Regions from separate parts of the Colwellia meonggei genome, predicted to be linked through region 2. Evidence: predicted binding sites of a transcription regulator. Region 2 holds the regulator's gene; the other holds the start of a gene.
What was found. Region 2 encodes sigma-54, which starts transcription at its own class of promoters, with help from an activator protein. Its sites were predicted from a motif close to GTTGGCACGNNNNTNGNNT; they were not measured.
Positions count from the first base shown of each region.

Region 1: a site for sigma-54 is predicted at 4,100-4,118, ahead of AC27E9_RS18170 (PEP-CTERM sorting domain-containing protein). Genes of this name have one in related genera too.

Region 1 is NZ_BAAJLZ010000011.1:70,938-81,723, forward strand. It holds gene AC27E9_RS18150 (carboxyl transferase domain-containing protein) at 1-439, opposite strand, end outside; gene AC27E9_RS18155 (isovaleryl-CoA dehydrogenase) at 748-1,917, opposite strand; gene AC27E9_RS18160 (MerR family transcriptional regulator) at 2,014-2,406, opposite strand; gene AC27E9_RS18165 (acetyl-CoA C-acyltransferase) at 2,688-3,872, shown strand; gene AC27E9_RS18170 (PEP-CTERM sorting domain-containing protein) at 4,193-4,816, shown strand; gene AC27E9_RS18175 (hypothetical protein) at 5,119-5,889, shown strand; gene AC27E9_RS18180 (M14 family zinc carboxypeptidase) at 6,125-8,410, shown strand; gene AC27E9_RS18185 (AraC family transcriptional regulator) at 8,607-9,494, opposite strand; gene AC27E9_RS18190 (methylmalonyl-CoA mutase family protein) at 9,739-10,786, shown strand, end outside.
Region 2 is NZ_BAAJLZ010000001.1:422,544-433,329, reverse strand. It holds gene AC27E9_RS02005 (calcium/sodium antiporter) at 28-1,008, shown strand; gene AC27E9_RS02000 (KpsF/GutQ family sugar-phosphate isomerase) at 1,024-1,989, shown strand; gene kdsC (3-deoxy-manno-octulosonate-8-phosphatase KdsC) at 1,986-2,537, shown strand; gene lptC (LPS export ABC transporter periplasmic protein LptC) at 2,534-3,100, shown strand; gene lptA (lipopolysaccharide transport periplasmic protein LptA) at 3,066-3,611, shown strand; gene lptB (LPS export ABC transporter ATP-binding protein) at 3,612-4,343, shown strand; gene AC27E9_RS01975 (RNA polymerase factor sigma-54) at 4,407-5,915, shown strand; gene hpf (ribosome hibernation promoting factor) at 5,953-6,240, shown strand; gene ptsN (PTS IIA-like nitrogen regulatory protein PtsN) at 6,274-6,726, shown strand; gene rapZ (RNase adapter RapZ) at 6,733-7,587, shown strand; gene AC27E9_RS01955 (HPr family phosphocarrier protein) at 7,599-7,871, shown strand; gene mgtE (magnesium transporter) at 8,042-9,403, shown strand; gene pmbA (metalloprotease PmbA) at 9,561-10,786, opposite strand, start outside.

The sequences.
Region 1 (10,786 bases), on a different contig from region 2:
CACCCGAGTCAACCAAGTAGATACATGGTAAGTTATTTTCTTGGGCGATAGTTTGCGCGCGTAAATGCTTTTTAACAGTTAGTGGATAATAAGTACCACCTTTTACCGTTGCGTCATTGGCGACGATAACACATTCTTGGCCGCCAACTCGGCCAATACCTGTGATAATGCCGGCGCTTGGTACGTTGTCATCGTAAACTTCATAAGCGGCTAATTGTGATAATTCAAGAAATGCTGAGCCTGGATCAAGTAGGGCGTAAACACGGTCTCTTGGTAGTAACTTACCACGAGATAAATGACGTTCACGACTACGTTCGCCACCACCTAGTTTAATTTCTTCTAATTTAACTTTTAAGTCATCAACTTGCAGTTGCATATGCTCAGCATTTTCGATGAATTCAGGGCTGCGGGGATTGATTTTCGATATTATCTTAGCCACGGTATAACCTTTTATTTGTTGTTCGTTTTGTTAATTTTTGACGTTGTTAATGTCAGTAAGTTAACAATGCACATTGATATTGTTTTGACTTTCTAACACTTGATTGTGCTAAAAGTAATCAATAGCAATAGTCACAGAAAGTTTAATTCTTTTATTTTTTCTTATTTAAATTTAATTACTGAATTGGTTCACTATTTAGCTTTATCGAAGCCAATGGCGTGAGTTCAAGGAAAAAATACTAAGCATAGTCGTCTATGAGTGTATTTTTGACAAAGAAATCGCGCTCATTGGCAATGAGAAAAATTACACTAAACCGATTCGTTAAATAACTCACGCCCAATTAACATACGGCGAATTTCTGATGTACCTGCGCCAATTTCATATAATTTAGCATCACGTAATAATCGACCGGCTGGGAATTCGTTGATATAACCGTTACCGCCAAGTAATTGAATCGCGTCTAATGCCATTTTTGTAGCAAGTTCAGCTGAATACAAAATTACACCAGCAGCATCTTTACGGGTAGTTTCGCCGCGATCAGCTGCCATTGCACACATGTAAGCGTAAGATTTAGCGGCATTCATTTGCGTGTACATGTCAGCAATTTTGCCTTGAATTAACTGAAATTCACCAATTGATTGGCCAAATTGCTTTCTGTCGTGAATGTAAGGAACAACTAAGTCCATACATGCATCCATAATACCTAATGGACCGCCTGTTAATACTAAACGTTCGTAGTCTAAGCCTGACATTAGAACGCGAACACCTTTACCTTCCTCACCTAAAATATTTTCAGCAGGAACTTCACAATCTTGGAAAACTAATTCACAGGTATTTGAACCGCGCATACCTAATTTATCTAGTTTTTGGTGACGAGAAAATCCAGGGTAATCACGCTCAACGATAAATGCCGTAATACCTTTTGATCCCGCAGCAGTGTCAGTTTTTGCGTAAATAATATAAACATGGGCATCTGGACCATTAGTGATCCACATTTTATTGCCGTTAAGGATGTATTTATCGCCTTTTTTGTCAGCGCGTAATTTCATGCTAACAACATCCGAACCAGCGTTTGGCTCTGACATTGCCAATGCGCCAATATGTTCACCAGTACAAAGTTTTGGTAAGTACTTAGCTTTTTGCTCATGGTTACCGTTTTTGTTTAATTGGTTTAAACATAAGTTAGACATAGCGCCGTAACTTAAGCCAACAGAAGCTGATGCGCGAGAAATTTCTTGCATAGCAACCATGTGCTCTAAGTAACCTAAGTTAGAACCACCATATTCTTCATCTACGGTCATGCCTAATAAACCTAAGTCACCAAATTTGCGCCATAAATCCATTGGAAATTCGTTGTCTTGATCAACTTTTTCTGCACGAGGAGCTATTTCATCGCGAGCAAAGGCGTTAACTGTGTCACGGATCATGTCAACGGTTTCGCCTAAATTAAAATTCATTGAAGAAAATGTAGAAATCATAGTTGTACCTTCTAATAATTGTTTGTGTTGTTAACACCGGCAAGTGTGCACAGCCCTAACTATTACTTAATTTGTTATGCGCCTAAGCGGGTAATGTTATTTATCTATTGAAGCTAATGCTTCCTGACAATTATTCTCTAAACCTGTTAATTCAATTAAAACGGCTTGAATATCTTCTAGTTGTTGGTTTAGATCATTTTTCTTTTCAGCAATTAAGTCCATTATGGTATTTAATTGTGTTGCGCTTGATTTATCCGCATCGTAAAGTTCGAACAAGCGACCTGTTTCTGCCAATGAAAAGCCTAAGCGTTTACCGCGTAGAATTAACTTTAGTCGAACTCTGTCTCTTTGGTTGTATATTCTTGTTTGTCCCTTACGAGTAGGCAGTATTAAGCCTTGATCTTCGTAAAAACGAATACTTCGGGTTGTTATATCAAACTCCCGAGCTAGTTCGCCAATTGAGAAGGTGACGTGGTTCTTATCGCCCATGTTGTTACTCACCGTTAAACGCTATTTCCTAATTTATTGGCTACCATACAATAAGTTTACGTTAACGTAAAGTGCGACCTGGGCTATGTAAATAAAATGTTAGTTTCTGATGCTGTAAAGAATGATTGTCAATTTTGTAATAATTTATAGTTATTAGACTAAAGGTCCATAAAGTTTACGTTGGCGTAAAGGTAAATTTAAGTTAATCTGTTGCGCAATTCTTATCGATTCTTGTAATGAGTTATCGAATAATATCGAAAAACACTTTGTCGGAGAGCTTTATGTCTACTCAAGATCCTATCGTTATTGTTGCTGCTAAACGAACCCCTATGGGCGGTTTTATGGGCGGTTTATCAGCTGTGAGTGCAACCAGTTTAGGTGCTACTGCTATTCGCGGTGCTATGCAAGATGCTAACTTATCAAATGATCAAGTCGATGAAGTAATCATGGGCTGTGTATTACCTGCTGGCTTAAAGCAAGCACCTGCTCGTCAAGCGGCTTTAGAAGCAGAATTAGATTTATCAACTGCTTGTACCACTATTAATAAAGTTTGTGGTTCAGGTATGAAAGCAGCGATGCAAGCACATGATGCTTTATTAGCTGGCTCTATCGATGTAGCTGTTGCTGGTGGCATGGAAAGTATGACTAACGCTCCGCATTTAATGCCAAAAGGGCGTTCAGGTATTAAAATGGGTCACGGCCAAATACTTGATCATATGATGACTGATGGTTTAGAAAATGCCTACGATGGTATTGCTATGGGTTGTTTTGCGCAAGAAACAGCTGATGAATCAGCATTTAGCCGTGAAGATATGGACGCCTATGCCATTCGTTCTTTAGGACGTGCTAATGCAGCAATTGCTGATGGCGCATTTGCCAATGAAATTGCACCAGTAACGATTAAATCTCGTCGTGGTGATTCAATTTTTGAAATTGATGAACAGCCTGGTAATGCACGCCCTGATAAAATTTCTAGCTTACGTCCAGCCTTTAAGAAAGACGGTACGATTACCGCCGCTAACTCAAGCTCGATTTCTGATGGTGCAGCAGCACTTGTGATGATGAAGTTATCAGAAGCACAAAAGCGTGGTTTAACGCCTTTATGTAAGATTGTAGCGCATGCTATGCATGCTCAAAAGCCGGCAGAGTTTACGGTAGCACCTGTTGGCGCAATGAAAAAAGTGCTAGCAAAAGCTAATTGGACAACTGCAGATGTTGATTTGTTTGAAATCAATGAAGCGTTTGCCATGGTAACTATGTTAGGTATTAAAGAACTTGAATTAGACGTAGCGAAAGTAAACGTGAACGGTGGCGCATGTGCTTTAGGTCATCCTTTAGGCGCTAGTGGCGCGCGTATCATGGTGACGTTAATTCACGCATTGAAGAATAAAGGCTTGAGCAAAGGTTTAGCATCACTTTGTATCGGTGGTGGTGAAGCAACAGCAATTGCTGTAGAAATGATGTAGTTACTTATCATTTTATAAAAGCCCACTTACTTAGTAGGCTATTGAATAAGTTTAGAGCTACTGTTTTTAACAGTAGCTCTTTTTAGTTTTAATGTGCTGAAAAGTGAAAATAATACTGAAAACGAGTTTAGTTTTTAGAGTATAGCCTAGTGTCAGGTTATTTTACAAATGTGTAAATATGTAATTCCGAGTAACTGTTAATTTATTGTTTTTATTTGTGTTTTAATGCTGGCATATTGTCTGCTTATTAAATCGAAAGTATTTAGCGTTATCAAATACCTTTCAAAGGTGTTAAATAAATATTAAAAAGGAATATTTAAATGAAAAATAAATTCTTGAAGAGTTTAGTTGCTAGCATTGCTTTGGCTGTAAGTGGAATTGCTAACGCTGGAATTATATACGATCCTTTTGGTGTTCAATCAAACATAGATATTTCTACTGTTACCGGTGGAGGGTGGACTCTTTGTTATCAAGAAACCATGAGTGTGACCATTGGTAATTTCGCTGAAAATGTATTAGATGTTTGCGACGGTGATTATTTGATGATGGCAGGGAGAGCGACAGGAAGTAATAATTTACTGTCACTTGCACATGGTTTGCTAGATGAAGTAACTTTTGATACGGGGCAAACAAGTACTACTCATGTAGTAAATGGAGCTAACTGGTGGTTTTCAAATAACTGGTCTTGGGGATTTACGGTATTAAGTGATACGGTAAGTAATAACCAATGTGATGTTTCTTCTAGTCCGAATAGCATGTGTTTGCATACTTTAAGTTTTACTGGCGGTTATAGGATTAATGATATTACAGGGCTAAACTCAAGTTCATCATACGAAAAGTTATTCTTTGTTGCGAATAGGACGACTGATGTTCCAGAACCAACAACATTAGCTATTTTAGCATTAGGGTTAATCGGTTTAGCGTCTCGTAAATTTAAGGGATAAGCTCTCTGAATACTCAATGAACAATAGATGATATATGTAAAATTAATAATGCTTTGTAATTCCAATAAAATGGCTCGCTTTTAGGCGAGCTTTTTTGATCTTCAGTTAAGTTGCTTAATTGATAAATAAAATATTGTTAAATCATTTTATATTCTAGGACTTAATATAAAATAATATTTAAAATGAAATGGTTAGTAACACTTCTTTAGCATACTGATATTGAAATTAATTTGAAATTTAAGTTATAAATATTGCCATTCGAGCAAGCAAATATTAGCAATATAATAATAAAAAGGTAATTTATGGCATTGACTAACACGCAATCTTTCGCCGTCGGGCTTTTATGCTTTTCTTTATCACTACCCGTTTGGGCCGATAGTGTCGCTGAATTGAAACAAGCGCTGAACAAGCTTAACGGTAGTGAGCCTATCACAGGAGTTTTAGATGTTTCTTTTTCTGAAAGTAGAGGAGAAGGGCAAGATAAGAAGTTAAAAACAGGCGCGATACAGTCAACGTTATCGGAAAGTATTGAAGGCTTAGATATTCGTTATTCAAAATATGTGTTAAATCGTATTGCCGAAGAAAATCGACTCAAAATGACCGACGAAGAAGCTGATACTCCGGTGTTAAATGGCGCTGAAATACTCTCTGCCTCTTCGTTAATTCCGCTTTTCTCTTCTGCGCAAACAATATTAGATTTAATCGAGCAAGGTGAGTTCGTAGGCGAAACGAGTACAGATTATTTGAACCAAAGCGTGCGAGTGTTAAATTTTAAATTACCACTAGAAAGCTTTATTGATGATAAGAAAATACGCGGCTATGTCAGTAAATTTAATGGTAGTTACAAAGTGTTAATTAATGAGAAAGGGGTCCCTATTGAAACGCGAATGAGCTACTCAGGTAAGGGTAGTGCTTATATCTTCTTTTCTATGACAGCAGAAAGCGAAATAACTTCGCAGTTTGAAATCGATGGAACGCGTTTGGTTCGCGTTAATAGGGAAGTAGAGTCGAGTTCTTCTTCAACATTTAACGACCGCACCTACAGTGGTAAGTGGCAATTAGCATTACAGTAGCTTTTTATTTTGTGCTCTATTTTTCATGAATATGTCATGGCCAATTATAGTGCGCTAGCAAGTATTTAATTTTTATCATACTGAAATTTTAATGATAAGAGAAAAGTCGCTACTGCGACTTTTTTGTTTTATTTAATACAGATATCAGGTTAATTATCGAATTAAACTTTTAATATTGTTAAATTAATGTTAATAAATGCTGTAAGTTAATACATTAATGTCACAAAGGTATTGAATGAATATTTTATTACGAGCGCTTTTTGGTGTTTTGTTAGTTGTATCGCTAATGATCAGCTTATCCACTTACGCAAATAAGCAACCAACATTTTCAAAAGTCACTTATTCAGATCAAGTGCTTGCTAATCAGGCTTTAATTTCACTACATCATGCGATATTGGAAGTGAATCATAAAGAAAAATTTCTAATTGCGACATTAAGCGAAACAGAGAAAGCATTGCTGTTAGATCGTGGTTTTAAAATTGAACCAGCACTTGCATGGACTAACGAGTTTTCAAAAACCTTTGCTGATAACAAAACAGTTTTTCCCAAAAGTAATTCAGCCGAAGACCCTATCTCCGGTTTTTCGTGCTTTGAAACGGTTGAAGGTACCTATAGTCAAGCACAAGCTTTAGCAGATAACTTCCCTAAATTAGCCTCATGGCAAGATGTTGGCGATTCATGGAGAAAAGTTAGTCAGCAAGGTGGTTATGACTTAATGGTATTGAAAATCACTAACACCGAATTAACTCAGCCTAAACCAATTCTTTTTGTTCATAGTAGTATGCATGCGAGAGAGTATGCCCCTGCAGCTCTTAATTTAGATTTTGCTAAATGGTTATTGAATAATTATCAAACTAATGCAGAAGCGAAGTGGATTGTTGATAATCGGGAAGTGCATTTAATGCTGCATATGAATCCCGACGGCCGAAAAATTGCTGAAAATCAAATCTTTCAACGTAAAAATACCAATAGTAATCATTGTGCGGGCTCTACCGTTGGTGTCGACCTTAATCGAAACTTTGCGCAAACTTGGGGTGTTACAGCAAATGGCTCAAGTGGCAATGAGTGCTCAGAAGTCTATCGCGGTATATCAGCAGAATCTGAGCCTGAAACTCAGGCGGTTTCTAATTACATTCGTTCATTGTTCCCTGATGAGCGTGGCGAAAATGACTCTGACGCTGCACCAAAAAATAAAAGCGGTCTACATTTAGATCTTCACAGTTATGGGCGGTTAATTTTATGGCCTTATGGTCATAAAGAGGGACTATCTCCAAATAATATTGGCTTTTTACATCTAGGTAATAAATTAGCTTGGTTTAATGGTTATGCACCGCAGCAATCAATAGGGCTGTATGCTACTGATGGTACGAGTGACAATGTTAGTTACGGTGAACTTGGCGTTGCGGCCATTACATTTGAATTAGGTACATCATTTTTTCAAGATTGCACCGCATATGAAAACAACATCAAGCCGGATAACCTAAAAGCACTAATTTATGCAGCTAAAGTCAGTGAAGCACCGTATTTATTATCAATAGGTCCCGATATTTCTGAGCTTAAACTTAATGACAACTCCGAACAGATAACAATTGTACCTGCAGCAATAGTTGAGCTAGATATTAGCGCGACCAAACAATCTCAATTAGCCAGTGCAGATTTTGATGTGGTGTCATTCGAATATGTAATTGATGGCAACTTTACTGATACTGATAAGGTTATTACGTTGCAAAACCTTGAGGTTGCTAATGACACAGTTAGTGCAAATATACAGGTAAACACAGCCGATCTAGCCGTTGGTCAGCACTTAATTTCGGCAAGAGCAAAGGATACGGATGGTCAATATGGTGTTGTACAATCTGCTTTTATTAATATCTCAGATAGCAGTGCTCCTATTTCAAGTTTTACCGTCGACTGCCAATATTTAAACTGTACTTTTGACGCATCTCAAAGTCTTGATAACGATGGTGAAATTACCAGTTATCAATGGGCAAGATATATCAGTGATGATGAACTTGAAGTTATTGGTGATAGTAAGTCACTACAATATAGTTTCTCTGCAGCTGGAGAAGTTAAAGTCCGTTTACTGGTCGAGGATAATAACAATTTACAAGCGAGTTCAGAGCAAACTATAGTATTGGAAACGGATTTAACGAATAAGCTTCCAGAGCCTAAATTTTCAGCTTCATGTCAAAACCTTACTTGTGATTTTAATGCTTCAGAAAGTACTGATACAGATGGTGAAATCGTTCAATACCAGTGGTCGACAGTAACTTCTGGTAGCAGCTCAGTCATCGGCAATGGAGAAACATTAACGCATAGTTTTACCAGTGCGGGTAACGTTACTATTGAATTACAGATAACAGATAATAGCGGTGCAAAAGTTTCAACAGAGCAAAACGTAACCTTGACGAATGTTGTAACGACACCTGATTTACCTGAACGCGCAAGCAGTGGCGGTGGTGCGATAGCAATACTACTCTGGTTAATGATTGGATTGACTTTGCTAAGAACAAAAAGTTGAGCGGTTAGTTGAATATTATTTATATATTTAATTTTCGCTAAATCATTTTATTTTAAAGCGAAATAATAATTTTGAGCTACATTGGTTAAGTCAATGTAGCTTTTTTATTGAGTTTAAGTTAGGTATGTTTATGTTAATAAAGAAATTTTACTGTAATTGATTTTATGATATTCAGACATGTTTTGTTATTTTCAATTCACAAGCTATGACGAGAGTCTCGGTATTGCTTTGGTGATATACCAACAACCTTTTTAAATAGTCGAGAAAAATAATAAGGATCACTGTAGCCAAGGTCATTAGCAATATCCTTAATGGTAATATCTGTGTTATCTAATTGCGAGCAGGCATGTTGAATTTTCATATTAATAAAATGTTGAATAGGGGAGCTATCGGTTAATTCTTTAAACTTTTTAGCAAAGTGAAATTTCGATAATTGGCTGTAATGTGCCAAAGTATCTAAGCTTAACTCTTGATGTAAACTATTACGCATAAGAGCCTCGACAGCTTCAAGGTCGAAGCTAGAGTTACTGTTAAATATAGTTAGGCGTAATTGTAGTGCTAAAAAGCTTAATGCCTGCTGTAGAATATGTACAGCATGTATTACGTTGGTGGCAGTGTAGCCCCTTGCCCCTAGTGCTAATAAATGATCGAAATCGGTAACTATATTATTCTGAACCCCAACCTGTGCTACTCCTCCTTCCATTTTCATTAATAATCGCTCAGCAAAATCGTGAGCTAAATCGCCGGTAAAATTAACCCAATAAACACTATTTAATGTTGTTTCATTTGATTGCGCAATGGTAAATGTAAAAGGAGAGTTTGGCTTTATAATAACAAGATCGCCACGTTCAATTACTCTCTCTCGCCCTTTATATTGTAATTTACCTTTACCTGAAAAACAGTAGATGAGCGTATAGCAGTCTTCGTTTCCTTGCTGCAACTTATAGTTGCTGGCTGCTTGGGTCATCCCTAATGAAACTGGGTATAAACCATCTGTTAAGCGATGCTTGGACAACTTTTTTAATAAGAATATCGGAATAAACAAGCGAATATCTGAAGAGCTATAACTTTGATTGTTTGCCATGATTGCCTAAATTTTCGATGAACTTCTTTTTACTACTGCAATCACAATATAGTCCATCAAATTAACAATAAAATCAATGTTCATCATACTTTTAGTATGGTCTAATTTTATCATTAGGTTTCTATTATCAATTTTTATGACTAAAACTAGTGCATTAGCAATTTGTTTATAGCGTCTATATGTAATTGTTCTGGTAAATATTGTTTTATAAAAAAACAATTTTGACAAATTAAGAGAGTTTAAGATGAATACTGAAAGATATCAGTTAAAAAATAAGATTCGTATCGTAACCGCGGCCTCGCTATTTGATGGTCATGATGCAGCTATTAATATTATGCGTCGAATTTTACAATCAAGTGGTGCAGAAGTTATTCATCTTGGTCATGACCGCAGTGTAGAAGAGGTGGTTAATACCGCGATTCAAGAAGATGCTAATGCTATTGCTATGACTTCGTATCAAGGTGGTCATAACGAATATTTCAAATATATGTATGACCTGTTAAAAGAGCGTGGTTGTGAACATATTCGTATTGTTGGCGGTGGCGGTGGTGTAATTCTACCTGAAGAAATTAAAATGCTGCAAGATTACGGCATTACCCGCATTTACTCTCCAGATGATGGTCGTGAACTTGGCTTGTTAGGTATGATTGATGACATGCTTGAGCGTTGTGACTTTAAAACTGGTTTAGATGTTAAAAAAGATGATGTTGCAAACCTTAAAAAAGTGATTCCGTTACAAGATAAAAAACAAGCCATTGCTCGTTTAATTTCAGCAGCAGAAAATGCACCGGAAGAAAACAAGGCAGCACTTGATAAAATTCGCAAAATATCTGCAGTTAGTAAAACTCCAGTATTAGGTATTACTGGTACCGGTGGTGCGGGTAAATCATCACTGGTAGATGAATTAATTCGTCGCTTTTTAATGGCAACAGATGACAGTAAAATTGCCATTGTTTCGGTTGACCCGTCAAAACGTAAAACTGGTGGTGCACTACTTGGTGACCGTATTCGAATGAATGCGGTAAACAATGATCGGGTTTATATGCGTTCATTAGCAACGCGTCAGTCGAATTTAGCGTTATCGGTTTATGTTAACGATACGCTTGATATTCTGAAAGCAACAGATTTTGACCTGATCATTCTAGAGACATCAGGTATTGGTCAATCAGACACTGAAATTGAAGAACATTCAGACGTTTCTTTATATGTGATGACGCCAGAGTATGGTGCGGCTACTCAGCTAGAAAAAATCGATATGCTTGATTTTGCTGACATTATCGCATTAAACAAAT
Region 2 (10,786 bases):
AATTTACCTTAGCCACAGGAGCTTTGAATGTTCATCCAAATTTTGATCTTATTACTTTCACTAATTACATTAGTGTGGAGTGCAGACAAATTTGTATTTGGTGCGTCATCATTAGCACGTAATTATGGAATTTCTCCGATGATTATCGGCTTAACTATCGTTGCAATGGGCTCCTCGGCCCCAGAAATGATGATAGCTGGTACCGCTTCGTTACATGGTAACCCCGACACCGCCGTTGGAAATGCTATTGGCTCAAATATTACTAACATTGCTTTAGTGCTAGGTTTAACCGCTTTATTTCATCCATTATCTGTTTCATCTTCGACTATCAAACGTGAAATTCCCTTGATATTACTGATCACAGCAATTGCAACATACATGCTAGCAGACAGTAACTTCAGCTTTATTGAAGGCTTACTACTAATTATTGGCTTTGTCTCATATCTCGCTATTTTATTATTGGTTACACTAAAGCGCGCAAAACAAAATCCGATTGACGATAAAATGGTCTTAGAGGCTGAGCAAGAAGTGCCTGAAGCTGTTAGTAAACCTCGCTCATTTTTCTGGTTAATTTTTGGCATGATACTTCTACCACTAAGTGCAAACTTTTTAGTAGACTCATCAATTTTTATTGCTAAAGCCTTTGGTATTAGTGACTTAGTGATTGGTTTAACGGTTATTGCGGTTGGAACTAGTTTGCCAGAGCTTGCTGCCAGCGTGATGAGTATAATTAAAAAAGAAGATGACCTGGCTTTAGGTAACATTATTGGCTCAAATATTTTTAATATTTTAGCGGTACTGTCACTGGCTGGCTTAATTGCCCCCGGTAATATAGACCAAGCAGCTGCATCACGTGACGCACCATACATGCTGGCAACAACCTTTTTATTATTTATTTTATGTTTTAGTCGTGGTGGCAAGTTTCGCATCACGCGAGCAAAAGGTTTACTATTATTAGCAGTATTTATTGGATATCAAGTTTTACTATTTAGTCAGCTAAAAGCCTAACTTGCGGTATATAAGATGAAAAACTTTAAGCAACTAGCAAAAAACGTTATTGAAATAGAACAAAATGCTATCGCAGAATTATCAACATTTATTGATGATGATTTCGCAAAAGCTTGTGAACTCATGTTTCATTGTACAGGCCGAGTTATTGTTATCGGCATGGGTAAATCTGGGCATATTGGCGGTAAAATAGCTGCAACCTTGGCGAGTACCGGCACACCATCCTTTTTTGTGCATCCAGGTGAGGCAAGCCACGGTGATTTGGGTATGATCACCCTCGACGATGTAGTGATGACAATTTCAAACTCTGGTGAAACCGGAGAGGTGCTAGCTATTATTCCTGTTATCAAACGTATTGGTGCAAAACTAATCGCTATGACAAGTAATGCCAATTCAACCTTAGCAAAACTTGCTGATCACCATATTTGTGTCAAAGTATCACAAGAAGCTTGTCCATTAGGTTTAGCACCAACTTCGAGTACTACTGCTACTTTAGTGATGGGCGATGCTGTTGCTGTTGCACTTTTGAATGCTCGAGGCTTTACTGCTGACGACTTTGCGTTATCTCATCCAGGTGGTAGTTTAGGTAAGCGCCTACTATTACGTTTAACTGATATTATGCATAAAGATGACCGCATACCTGTTGTTAACGCTGATGCAAAAATTAAAGATGCTTTAGTTGAAATGTCGCTAAAAGGGCTAGGTATGACAGCTGTTGTTGATAAGAGCAGTACTTTAATAGGTTTATTTACTGACGGCGATTTACGCAGAATTTTAGACGCTAAAATTGATATTCATCAAGACGCAATAACTAGCGTAATGACCGAACAACCCTATGTAGCCGAACAAACAATGTTAGCGGCTGAAGCATTAAAAATAATGGAAGATAAAAAGATTAATGGCTTAATCATAGTCGATCATAACAATCAGCCAATTGGTGCCATGAATATGCACGACTTACTCAAATCAGGAGTGATATAACCTTGAATAGTTTATACGGGGCGGTAGCCGATAACATTTGGCAAAAAACAAAAAACATTAAGCTCTTTATCTGCGATATTGATGGTGTTTTTTCTGACGGACGTATTTACTTAGGCAATGCAGGTGAAGAGTTAAAAGCCTTTCATACTAAAGATGGTTATGGCATTAAAGCGTTAGGAGCCAGCGGTGTTGACGTTGGCGTTATTACCGGTCGACAATCGAATATTGTTCAAACCCGGATGAGCGCCTTAAACGTAAAACATATAGTGCAAGGGCAAGAAGATAAGCTACCTGCATTAAAAGCAATGGCAGAATCATTAAACCTTACAGCTGAAGAAATCGCCTATATTGGCGATGATATGCCAGATTTTGAGTGTTTAAATTATGTCGGCTTAAGTATTGCCGTTAGTGACGCCCACCCAGCAATTATCAATACCTGTGATTATATTACCTACACGCGTGGTGGTTTTGGCGCTGTACGCGAAGTTTGTGATTTGATTATGCAAAGTCAAAACACCTTAGCAAATGCCACAGGCGCCAGCATATGAATAGAATATACAGTGCAACCATAGCATTTTTTATTTTTGCTATAGGAACATATGGCCTAATGGAATGGTATGCCGCGAAAGAAGTTGACACTGATATTCTTGAAAACAGTAATGAACCAGAGTTTATTGCTGAGAACCTTAATAGCGATATTTATCAAGAAGCAGGTGACTTATCATACGTTGTTGAAGCACAACGTATGGAACATTATGCGCAATTAGAGGTCACACACTTTGAATACCCTCGTTATACTTTGTATCCAAAAAATAACAAGCCAACTTGGCAAGTTACGGCTAACGAGGGCACATTATACAACAATAACCGAGTTCGGTTAGAGAATCGTGTGCGCTTAATAGCCACCGATAAGGAAAGTTTGATCCAAGAAGTGCACGGAAAAAACTTAGAAATGGATTTAAAAAGCAATATTATCAGCTCAGAACAAACTATTCTGATATTAGGTAAAGGATTTACTATGTATGGCTCAGGATTAATTGTAGACTTAAACTCAACACAGATGACATTGACAGAACATGTACAAACCATTTACAAAAAAACTAAAAGCTAGCTTAGCCTGTATTACTGCAGCAATATTATTAATACCGGCAGTAAATGCTGAAAAATTTGATGTTGACCAAGAAATCAAAATTTCTTCATCACGGCAAGCTGCCGATCTAAAAAATAAAATTTTCAGTTATATCGACAATGTTATTATTTCGCAAGGCACACTCACTATTAACGCCGAGTTAGTGCAAGTTATTGCTCAAGCTGACAGCGAAGATAAAATTTATATTGCCAAAGGTTCACCTGCTACCTTTGAACAAACCCTTGAAGATGGCAGCCCAATTAATTTACAAGCCAATGAGATTAGATACGAACCTGCAAAGAGTATCGTCATTATTTCTGGCAACGCTTTACTAACACAAGAAGGCAGTGAAGTAAGTGGCAATAAAATCACCTATAACTTTGAAACTGAATACGTTAATGCAGAAAGCTTAGAAAATACGGTTGTTGAAACAGTTTTGCAGCCTAAAAGTAAGCCTGAACTACCGAAAAAATCAAAGGAACAGCAAAATTAAATGCCAATATCTACCTTATCAGCAACCGGTTTAGCAAAATCTTACAAAGGCCGAAAAGTTGTTAAAAATGTCAGTTTAAAAGTTTCTGCTGGGCAAATTGTTGGTTTACTTGGTCCTAATGGTGCAGGAAAAACCACCTCGTTCTATATGATTGTTGGTTTAGTCAATAATGATAGCGGAGCTATTGTACTTAACGAAGAAGATTTAACTTTGCTGCCAATGCATGAACGTGCTCGTAAGGGTATTGGCTACTTACCACAAGAAGCATCAATATTTCGGAAATTATCTGTCTACGACAACATAATGGCCATTTTACAAACGCGAAAATCATTAACTGATGTTGAAAAAGAAGAAAAACTTGAACACTTATTAGAAGAGTTCAATATCGGTCATATTAAAGACAATTTAGGTATGAGCCTGTCAGGTGGTGAACGTCGTCGAGTAGAAATTGCGCGAGCATTAGCTGCTGATCCAAAATTTATCTTGTTGGATGAACCTTTTGCAGGTGTTGATCCAATTTCAGTAGGTGATATAAAAAAAATTATCCTACACTTAAAGGAACGTGGTATTGGTATTCTAATTACTGATCATAACGTGCGCGAAACATTAGACGTTTGTGAACATGCGTATATTGTTAGCCATGGTGAACTTATTGCAGAAGGTGATGCGGATCAAATTCTTGCAAATCAACACGTAAGAGATGTATACCTAGGTGAACAATTCACGCTATAGTGAAATCAGCTTTAGCAATAAAATAACATTGTGTTAAATAGTAACAGGGAAAAGAAAATCTAAATGCGTCCTACTCTGCAGCTCCGTATCGGGCAACAGCTAACCATGACCCCGCAATTGCAACAAGCAATTAAATTGTTGCAATTGTCGACATTAGACCTACAGCAAGAGATTCAGGAAGCGCTTGAAAGTAATCCACTGCTTGAAATGGATGAAAACCAAACTAATACTACCGAAAATACCCCTGATAATTTAGAAGAAGCATTTTCCGCAAGTGTCGGCGAAAGCACTGAAGTAGCGACGCCAGATGGCAGTGAAGACTCTACTCCTACTATCGATGAAATCAGTTCTGCTGAAGGTATGGCAAAAACTGATATCCCAGAAGAATTAAATAACGACACCACTTGGGACGATAATTTTAGTGCCGGTGCTAGCAGCGGCGCAGTAGGCCCAGCCTCAGAAGATTATACTTACCAAGGCGAAACTAAAGACTCAATTCAAGATCACTTACTTTGGCAAATGGAGCTTACACCGTTTACCGAAACCGACCAGGCTATTGCAACAGCGATTATTGAAGCTGTCGATGAAGCTGGTTACCTTACAGTATCAGCTGAAGAAATTTTAGAAAGTGTTGGCATTGAAGACGTAGAACTTGACGAAATTGAAGTGGTTTTAAAACGTATTAATGTTTTTGATCCTGTAGGTGTCGCGGCCCGCTCTATTCCGGAGTGTTTACTAATTCAATTAAACCAGTTCTCAAGCGATACACCTTGGTTAGAGGAAAGTAAATTAGCGGTAGGTAAATATATCGATTTACTTGGTAATCGCGACTATCGCCAATTAATGCGTAAATTACGCCTAAAAGAAGATCAATTACGTGAAGTTATTCGCTTAATTCAGACACTTGATCCACGCCCTGGTGATAGCGTTATTAAGAGTGAAGAGCAATACGTTATACCTGATGTGTCAGTTGAAAAGAAAAATGGTCGTTGGACCGTTGAACTAAATCCTGATACTGCACCTAAGCTTTCGGTAAACCAGCAATATGCCGCGATGTCACGTTCAATGAAATCATCTACTGACTCGCAATTTATTCGTTCAAACCTGCAGGAAGCTAAGTGGTTTATAAAAAGTCTCGAAAGCCGTAATGATACCCTATTAAAAGTGTCAAATTGTATCGTTCAACGCCAACAAGGATTTTTTGAACATGGCCCTGAAGCCATGCGTCCTATGGTATTGAACGATATTGCTGAAGCTGTTGATATGCATGAATCAACCATTTCGCGTGTTACCACACAAAAATATATGCACACGCCACGAGGCATTTTCGAATTAAAATATTTCTTTTCTAGCCATGTCAGTACTGAGAATGGTGGCGAGTGTTCATCAACTGCCATTCGTGAGTTAATTAAAAAGTTAGTTTCTGCAGAAGTACCGGCCAAGCCACTGAGCGATAGTAAAATGGCAGATATTCTTGCAGAACAAGGTATTAAAGTGGCGAGACGTACCATAGCTAAATATCGCGAGTCACTTTCGATACCACCATCGAATCAACGTAAAAGCCTATTGTAGGCTTGGTTTATTTACCCGAAAAAGAGGATTGAAGCATATGCAAATTAATCTTACCGGACACCATGTCGATGTTACCGATTCATTACGTGATTATGTTAATGGAAAATTTGAAAAACTAGAGCGACATTTTGATCATATCAATAATGTTCATGTCGTGTTAACGGTGGAAAAGCTTAATCAAATTGCCGAATCAACGGTGCATTTAAGTGGTAGTGAAGTACATGCCAAAGCCGAAAATAGTGATATGTACGCTTCAATCGATTCACTGATTGATAAACTTGACCGCCAAATATTAAAATATAAAGGCAAAATTAGTAAACACTAATATCCCCCTTCGCATTAGGTTTTTGAAGTAATTATGAAGTTGCAAGACATCTTGACACCGGACTGCACTATATGTGCAGCTCCGGGCTCCAGTAAAAAACGCATATTAGAATATTTAAGTAGCTTGGCCTCTGAAAAATTGCCTAATCACGATACTTTTCAATTGTTAGAGAGCTTGGTTAAGCGTGAAAAAATGGGCTCTACTGGAATTGGTAACGGAATTGCAATTCCTCACGGACGTTTAGATACTGCTGATAAGCCAATTGCGGTAGTTATTACTACAGAACAAGCGATAAACTTTGATGCCATAGATCATAGACCTGTCGATATTTTTATTGCGCTATTTGTTGCCGAAGCTGAGTGTCAAAATCATTTATGTACATTACAAAGCATCGCCGAGATATTTCGCGACAAACAGTTTTGTAAACAAGTTCGTAAATGTGAAAGTAACCAAGCACTTTTTGAATTAATCCAACAAGCGAGTTAATTACCAGTGAAATTAATCATTGTCAGTGGCCGTTCCGGCTCAGGTAAAAGTGTGGCACTTAGAGTCTTAGAAGATTTAGGCTATTATTGTGTTGATAACATTCCGGTTAATTTGTTGCCCGCATTAACCCATACTGTGATCAATGATTACGAGAATGTTGCCGTTAGCCTTGATGTTCGTAATTTACCCGCCGACCCGAATGATGTTCCAGAGATTATCGATTACCTGCCCAGCGCGGTTGAATTAAACTTACTCTATTTAGATGCTGATGATAGCGATCTCATTCGCCGGTTTAGTGAAACTCGACGTTTACACCCTTTAATTAAACAAAATATCGCCCTTGATCAAGCGATTGCACTGGAAAAGCAATTACTTGCACCAATTGCGACTCGCGCGCATTTATATATTAATACCAGCCAACTTTCACCACACCAATTGGCTGATTTGGTACGAGAAAGAATTTTAGGCAAAAAATCTGGCTCAATGGTTATTGTTTTCGAATCTTTTGGTTTCAAGCACGGCGTTCCTCAAGATGCCGATTATGTTTTCGATGCTCGCTTCCTACCTAACCCTTATTGGGATAAAGAATTGAAAGGCTACACAGGTTTAGATAAACCAGTGCAAGATTTCTTAGCAAGCCAACCAATAGTGACCAAGTTTATCTGGCAAATAAACAGCTTTATGATGACTTGGTTACCGCACCTTGAGCGTAATAATCGTAGTTACGTCACTATCGCCATAGGTTGTACGGGTGGTAAGCACAGATCTGTTTATATCGCGGAATTACTTGCCAATAATATGCGTAAAGAGCGTGATGACGTGCAATCTCGTCACCGCGATTTAGCCCTAGCTAGCTCTTAACTCCCTTGTCTATGCCGATAAACCGCCAAGTAAAAATTATCAATAAGCTTGGGCTGCATGCCCGAGCAGCAACAAAGCTAGCACAATTAAGCCAGCGATTTAGTGCAGAAATTACAGTAGAACTTGATAATAATAGCGCAGATGCTGGCAGCATAATGGGCTTAATGCTACTTGCCGGCGCACAAGGGAAAGTCGTTAATGTCATTGCATCCGGAAAAGATGCTGAATTAGCGCTAGATGAAGTTTGCCAATTATTTAGCGATAAATTCGACGAAGAAGAATAGCCCTAGCTGCTCAACCAGTTTTTAAGTCAATAAAAAAGCTGCGAAAAGTCTCGAATTAAGATAAACTGCTTGTCGATATCTATTGGTTTTTGTTGCAATAATAGCTTAATAAATATCCTTCATAATAATAATTTTCAGTTTTCGTTTTTACAACGGCACAGGATAGCAATATGCCGGAAGTTTCTGAACAAGAGTACAGCCACCAACGCTTACAGCAAGTTAATGATGCCCTAGGCAGTGGTATGTATGTCTATGTCCGAAAGCTTTTGCAAGACATGCCCGCATTCGATCTGGCGCTATTACTAGAGTCCTCACCAACAAAAAGTCGTGCCGTACTTTGGCAGTTAATTGATACCGACCATCACGGCGAAGTACTTGAAGAACTTAATGAAGAAGTTCGTAAAGGTATTCTAAAAAACATTCGTCCTGAAAAGCTTGCTGCTGTTGCAGAGGGCATGGACGTTGATGATTTAGCAGAAGTTTTCCGTACTTTACCTGACAGCGTTTATCGAGAAGTGTTAAGCTCGATGGACTCGCAAGACCGTAGTCGAGTAGAAGCCGCGTTATCATACGAAGAAGATACCGCCGGCGGTATCATGAATACTGATACCATTTCCATTAGACCTGATGTAACAGTTGATGTGGTATTACGCTACTTGCGGCTGCGGGGAGAATTGCCAGAGGCAACAGATTCATTTTATGTGGTTGACCGTGAAGATCATTTTATTGGTGCCGTTTCCTTAACCGCTATAGTAACAGCAAAGCCAGAAACCATAGTTTCAAGCTTAATTGATGATGAAATTGAAGCGATTCCCGCCGACCTAAATGAAAAAGATGTTGCACAATTATTCGAGCGTCATGATTGGTTTTCAGCGCCAGTTGTCGACGACGAAGACCGCTTACTCGGTCGTATTACCGTTGATGACGTAGTTGATATTATTCGTGAAGAAGCTGAACACTCGATGATGAGTATGGCAGGTTTAGATGACGAAGCTGATACCTTTGCACCCGTTGTTAAAAGTACACAGCAGCGCTCTATTTGGCTAGGTGTTAACTTAGTTACTGCATTAATGGCTGTTGCGGTATCGAGCTTATTTGAAGGTATCTTAAGCCAATTAGCCATTCTAGCTGTGTTAAATTCTTTAGTGCCGAGTATGGGCGGTGTTGCTGGCAATCAAACCCTAACTTTGGTGATTCGTGGTATTGCTTTAGGGCATGTTGGCGAAAGTAACTCACGTACACTACTCTACAAAGAACTCGCGGTTGGCTTTTTTAACGGTATCATCTGGGCAGTTTTAATCGCGACTGTTGTTGCCATTTGGCAGCAAAACTTAATGCTTGGCGCAATTATCGCTTTTGCCATGTTAATGAATATGACCGCCGCAGGTATTGCCGGTGTCACTATTCCATTAATGTTAAAAAAAATGAATATTGACCCAGCACTCGCGGGTAGCGTTATCTTAACAACAGTTACTGATGTGGTAGGAATTTTTGCCTTTTTAGGTACAGCAACTTTGTTGCTAGGCAACTAGTACTTTACAAATCGTCGCAATAATATTTACGGTTCATTTAGATACCCGAAATACTATCGATCTAACCTATTGTCTTTCGATATTCACTTAAAGCTAGGAGCATAGAATCCAGCCATCTGATGAGTCGTTAACTCATCAGATAACAGAACCACGACAACTAATTGCCAGCAATTTGCATTTCATTGATAATGATAGAGCCGGTGCGGATGCTGCCACGCATATCAATATCATTACCTATAGCAACAATACCAGCAAACATATCTTGTAGTTTTCCGGCTATAGTAATTTCATCGACTGGGTAGGCAATCTCACCGTTTTCGACCCAAAAGCCAGCGGCGCCGCGAGAATAATCACCAGTAACCACATTAACACCTTGTCCCATTAATTCAGTGACTAATAAACCAGTTCCCAAGGTTTTAAGCATGGCATCAAACTCTCCACCCTGCCCTTGCTCTTTTATCGCGAGCTGCCAGTTGTGAATACCACCTGCATGGCCAGTTGATTGCATACCTAACTTGCGGGCTGAATAACTGGTAAGCAAATAAGTTGCTAGTCGGCCATCTGAAATAATTTCACGATCAACAGTTGCAATACCCTCAGCGTCAAAAGCACTGCTTGCTAGCGCTTTTTTCAAATGCGGACGTTCGTTAACAGTTAGAAACTCTGGAAAAACCTGCTTTCCCATTGAGTCCATTAAAAATGACGATTTACGGTATAAGTTCCCGCCACTAATAGCTGCTATATAATGACCAAAAAGTGTATTAGCAATATCTGCACGAAACATCACTGGCACTTTAGTTGTGGCAAGTTTATGAGCGCCTAAACGTGACAATGCTTCTGTAGCAGACTTTTGCCCGATACTTGTTGCACTCTCCATAGCATCAAACTGACGATTTACTGTATAAGCGTAGTCGCGCTGCATGTCTTCACCTTCATTGGCGATCATTACACAGCTTAAGCTATGGCGAGTACTTGGATAGCCAACCAGCTGACCATGGCTATTCCCGTATACCTTAAAACCTTCAAAGCTTGCTAACGTTGCACCATCAGAATTATTAATACGCGGATCATAAGCTAAGGCAGTATCTTCACATTCTTTTGCTAAAGTAATTGCTTGCTCGGTTGAAAGCGCTTTTGGGTGATATAAATCTAAATCCTCTGGCTCCATCGCTAATAATTCTTTATCAGCTAAGCCAGAACAATCATCAACAGAGGTATATTTGGCTATGTTTACCGCAGCTTCTATTGCTTGCTTTAATGCTTGCTCAGACAAATCTGCCGTTGAAGCGCTGCCTTTACGCCCTTCTTTATAAACAGTAATACCAAGAGCACCATCACTCGTAAACTCAACATTTTCAACTTCGCCCAAACGTGTACTCACAC